Regions from separate parts of the Solibacillus sp. FSL R7-0668 genome, predicted to be linked through region 1. Evidence: a T-box and tRNA genes for the amino acid it is inferred to sense, from the RefSeq annotation. Region 1 holds a T-box; the other holds one or more tRNA genes.

Region 1 (2,361 bases):
TACTCGAACCCGCTTCAATTTTTTGTCCGACCACTTTATATAATTCCGCAACTTGCGCTTTTTTCCCTTCTTCGACATCTACTTGTGGCACGTTGCCATCAAACGACTTTTCAATAAATTTCAACGTGCGATTCACAAAATTCGCAAATGCCCCGAGCAACTCGCTGTTATGACTATAAATAAACTCACGCCATGAAAAGTCGGCATCGCGCGTTTCAGGTGCATTGATCGTTAAAAAGTAGCGCAAAGAATCCGGATGATAGCGCTGTAAAATATCGGGTACCCAAACTGCCCAATTTTGACTCGTGGACAGCTTTCGTTTTTCGAGTGTTAAATATTCATTCGACACAATATGCGTTGGTAAAGCCTCACTGTTTAAGCCGCGTAAAATGGCTGGCCAAATCACGCTATGAAACGGAATATTATCCTTTCCATGCACATAATACGAAGTCGTTTGGGCATTCCACCACTTCATCATATCAACACCGTTTACCTTCCCCCACTCCACGCTTGCTGTATAATAGCCCGCAACCGCTTCAATCCACACATATATTTTCTTGCCCTCAAAGCCGGCTACCGGAACATCAATCCCATTTGGTAAATCACGTGTAACCGCGCGATCAGGCAGCCCCTCTGCTAAATAGCGCTTCGTTAATTGAAGCGCATTGTCTCGCCAAGCATTAGTTTGCTCCGCATGTTCTGTATAACGCTCAAGCTGCTGCTGGAATTTGCTAAATGCAAAATAGTAATGCTCAGTTTCACGAATTTCCGGCTCCGTCCCACAAATTTTACAGCGCTTCTCCAGTAAATCCAGTGGGTCTAAAATCGCCGAACAATTATCACATTGATCACCACGCGCTTTTGCCCCACAGTTCGGACAGATTCCTTCCACAAAGCGATCAGGTAAAAACTGCTTATCTACCGTACAATACGCTTGCTCGATTTTTTTCGTATACAAATGACCGTTTTCTAGAAGCTTCAAGAAAATTGCTTGAACGGATTTGTGATGATGTTCGGCATCGGTACGCGTATATAAATCATACGTAAAGCCAAGCTTCTGAAAGCATTCAATAAACTCCTGATGATAACGATCTGCAATCGCTGTAACCGTTGTTTGCTCCTGATTTGCCCGAATCGAAATCGGGGTACCATTACAATCACTCCCCGAAACGTACAGGACGTCCTCACCTTTCAATCGATAGTATCTCGCTAAAATATCTCCAGGTAATAAGGCCGCGATATGCCCCAAATGAAGTGAACCATTTGCATAAGGCCAAGCCCCTCCGATTAAAATTGCCATTTACATTTCCTCCTAAAATTGTATTCCAAAAAGCGTAGAGATGTACGAATTCTTTTGCAAATATGACCCCTCACTTCCTATTTGCAAAAAAAAACGCCCCAACCGCATAATGCGATTAGGACGAATCATTCGTGTTACCACCTAAATTTACAAATAGCTCACACTATTTGCCTCAAGTCAGTACGTGTTCATACTGCTGCTGTTGTAACGAGTGCATCTCTCGAAAGTAGCCTACTCCGTTTTCGGTACTTTTGCTCAAAGGCCATGTTCGGTAAACGTTGTTTGCTTTATTTCCACCATCAAAAGCTCTCTATATAACGCCGTATTACGTACTCTTCCTTATCAACGCTTTTCTTAATTAGTGCCATTCTACAATAACAAAGGACCCATTTCAAGGAATTTTGTCATTTTACTTTTTATAATAATTGACGATCGCTAGCGCACCTTCATTGTCTGGTTGGTCTACAAGCAGCTCTTTCGCTTCTTCCAACCATTTCAACTCGCGACTTATTTCTTCAATCGCTGTTTCAGTCGCCAGCTTTTCATGTGGCTTCCAGTTGTATTCAAAGCGACCATTCCAAATCTCTTCATCCTCATTCAAATACTCAGCAATTTTAGTGAGTGTATAAAAATGATGCAGCGTTTGGCAATGTGTTTTAGCATGCTTTGTATAGCGCATGCATACTTGCCCCGCGTATTCATATTCGTCGATTTCACGGTATTGACCCTCATAAAGCATGGCCAAAATCAACTTACTCGCCCCATCAAATAGCACATCACTAATCGTATCCTCATGCAGCTCAATATCTAGCTTCCCTTTATCTGCACATTGTAATGCAGCGTGAACCCCCGGCACAATATTGACGATGCCATCTGTTAAAAACCAATGACGGATTTCTTCTCGTTCCGGCTCTAAAAAGTTTAGTGCCTCGATTTTGCCCCAGTCTGAAACATTTTTTGCGACGTCCCAAATAGCATCATTGGCGCTCGGCATACCGTTTGATAACGCAAATAACGCCACTCCAGTAAATTCCTCATGCAAGGCGATTTGCTTTAAAAGC
Region 2 (2,361 bases), 1.5 Mb from region 1:
CAGAGGGTCGAAGGTTCGAGTCCTTCATGGCTCACCAGTAATTTGCTTTAGCGGGTGTGGCGGAATTGGCAGACGCACTAGACTTAGGATCTAGCGCCTAACGGCGTGGGGGTTCGACTCCCTTCACCCGCACCATTAAATTTTATAACTGTCAGAGTAAAAATATCTTATGCATTTTGCGGAAGTAGTTCAGTGGTAGAACACCACCTTGCCAAGGTGGGGGTCGCGAGTTCGAACCTCGTCTTCCGCTCCAAAATGCCGGGGTGGCGGAACTGGCAGACGCACAGGACTTAAAATCCTGCGGTGAGTGATCACCGTGCCGGTTCGATTCCGGCCCTCGGCACCATTTAAATTAACTAAGTATAGCGCGCCCGTAGCTCAATTGGATAGAGCGTCTGACTACGGATCAGAAGGTTATGGGTTCGACTCCTGTCGGGCGCGCCAGATTATCGGAATGTAGCTCAGCTTGGTAGAGCACTTGGTTTGGGACCAAGGGGTCGTAGGTTCGAATCCTGTCATTCCGACCATTATAATGGGGCCTTAGCTCAGCTGGGAGAGCGCCTGCCTTGCACGCAGGAGGTCAGCGGTTCGATCCCGCTAGGCTCCACCATAATAAATAACCAAAATAAAGATCCTGGCTACCTAGCTCAGCTGGCTAGAGCATTCGGTTCATACCCGAAAGGTCGTGGGTTCGACTCCCTCGGTAGCCATCTTAAGGACCTTTAGCTCAGTTGGTTAGAGCAGACGGCTCATAACCGTCCGGTCACAGGTTCGAGTCCTGTAAGGTCCACCAGTAAACATATAAACATCTCGGAGGTATACCCAAGTTCGGCTGAAGGGATCGGTCTTGAAAACCGACAGGCGGGTAACACCGCGCGGGGGTTCGAATCCCTCTACCTCCTCCATTTTAATAAAATGGATAAGTTTATATAGCCTCGAAGTGGAACAAATAGCTAAAAGTAATAGTATTATCGCGGGGTGGAGCAGTGGTAGCTCGTCGGGCTCATAACCCGAAGGTCACAGGTTCAAGTCCTGTCCCCGCAACCAAAAGGTCCCGTGGTGTAGCGGTTAACATGCCTGCCTGTCACGCAGGAGATCGCCGGTTCGATCCCGGTCGGGACCGCCATTTTTTTGTGGGTTTGTAGCTCAGTTGGTAGAGCATTAGATTGAAGCTCTAAGTGTCGGCGGTTCGATTCCGTCCAAACCCACCATATGCGGGTGTAGTTTAGTGGTAAAACCTCAGCCTTCCAAGCTGATGTTGTCGGTTCGATTCCGATCACCCGCTCCAGTTTTATAAAAAAGAGGGCCTATAGCTCAGCTGGTTAGAGCGCACGCCTGATAAGCGTGAGGTCGATGGTTCGAGTCCATTTAGGCCCACCATATAAATTATTCCGAAGTAGCTCAGTTGGTAGAGCATCCGGCTGTTAACCGGCAGGTCGCAGGTTCGAGTCCTGCCTTCGGAGCCATATGTATTTATGGGGACATACTCAAGAGGCTGAAGAGGCGCCCCTGCTAAGGGTGTAGGTCGGGTAACCGGCGCGAGGGTTCAAATCCCTCTGTCTCCGCCATAGGCCCGTTGGTCAAGCGGTTAAGACACCGCCCTTTCACGGCGGTAACACGGGTTCGAATCCCGTACGGGTCATACATAAATGAAAAGTAAAACGCTAAGCAGATTTTTCTTGCTTAGCGTTTTTTATATTGAAAAAATGATAACAAGTCGTATTGCGGCTAATTTCTACAAATTACCGAGAAAATCATCTTAAATTGTTAGGTAGAAAATATTATTATCTATTTTTAAATCAATGAAAGGAAGCTGGAGAGAGGCTATTATCACCTGATTTTGAACGATTATCGGCTTCTCTGTCGTGTAAAGTTCTAGTCGAGTGATTTGCTTAAAATTGTCTGCAAAAGTTGTTTTTATAGGCTGTGAAATTGTATAGGGCGTGATTCCATTTAATATTTTGATGAAATTAAAATGGATGGCTTCGCTATTGTGTATTGTAATATTCATTGGGTCAAAGGCTACAGCTGTTAAAGTACCAGTAATAACAAGTTTATATCCAATCGATTGGTCAAATTGTTCAAAGTCAGATTGCTTTAAATCACTAACTTTTTGAATAATCATTTTTGATAATTGGTTGTAACTTGGTAGCGATATATTGGATTGTACATTTGGAAAAAAGGATTCGAAAAAATCGAATAAGCTATATTCTGATTGGATAAATTGCTGATGCCAATCTGTTGCATAGCGATCAAGAAGTAAGCACATAGCAAGACCAGTACTGTAACAACTTTTACGGATATGTAAATGGCTTTCGAAAGCGTCAGTTAGAATGTATAAACTTTTTTCAATATACTGTT

What was found. A T-box is a leader RNA that pairs with one kind of tRNA and senses whether it is charged. The one in region 1 lies ahead of metG (methionine--tRNA ligase), so its partner is inferred to be a tRNA-Met.
Region 2: it encodes a tRNA-Met, which carries the amino acid that the T-box ahead of metG (methionine--tRNA ligase) is inferred to sense. The anticodon was not compared.

The regions. Positions count from the first base shown of each region.
Region 1 covers NZ_JBBOUU010000001.1:1,490,756-1,493,116, reverse strand. Annotated here, with positions in the region: gene metG (methionine--tRNA ligase) at 1-1,300, opposite strand, end outside; T-box leader at 1,414-1,655, opposite strand; gene MKX47_RS07140 (hypothetical protein) at 1,710-2,361, opposite strand, start outside.
Region 2 covers NZ_JBBOUU010000001.1:2,971,347-2,973,707, reverse strand. Annotated here, with positions in the region: tRNA gene MKX47_RS14955 (tRNA-Lys) at 1-37, shown strand, start outside; tRNA gene MKX47_RS14950 (tRNA-Leu) at 51-135, shown strand; tRNA gene MKX47_RS14945 (tRNA-Gly) at 179-253, shown strand; tRNA gene MKX47_RS14940 (tRNA-Leu) at 258-346, shown strand; tRNA gene MKX47_RS14935 (tRNA-Arg) at 368-444, shown strand; tRNA gene MKX47_RS14930 (tRNA-Pro) at 451-527, shown strand; tRNA gene MKX47_RS14925 (tRNA-Ala) at 535-610, shown strand; tRNA gene MKX47_RS14920 (tRNA-Met) at 637-710, shown strand; tRNA gene MKX47_RS14915 (tRNA-Ile) at 717-793, shown strand; tRNA gene MKX47_RS14910 (tRNA-Ser) at 813-905, shown strand; tRNA gene MKX47_RS14905 (tRNA-Met) at 973-1,047, shown strand; tRNA gene MKX47_RS14900 (tRNA-Asp) at 1,051-1,126, shown strand; tRNA gene MKX47_RS14895 (tRNA-Phe) at 1,136-1,211, shown strand; tRNA gene MKX47_RS14890 (tRNA-Gly) at 1,215-1,288, shown strand; tRNA gene MKX47_RS14885 (tRNA-Ile) at 1,304-1,380, shown strand; tRNA gene MKX47_RS14880 (tRNA-Asn) at 1,391-1,466, shown strand; tRNA gene MKX47_RS14875 (tRNA-Ser) at 1,478-1,568, shown strand; tRNA gene MKX47_RS14870 (tRNA-Glu) at 1,571-1,642, shown strand; gene MKX47_RS14865 (hypothetical protein) at 1,760-2,361, opposite strand, start outside.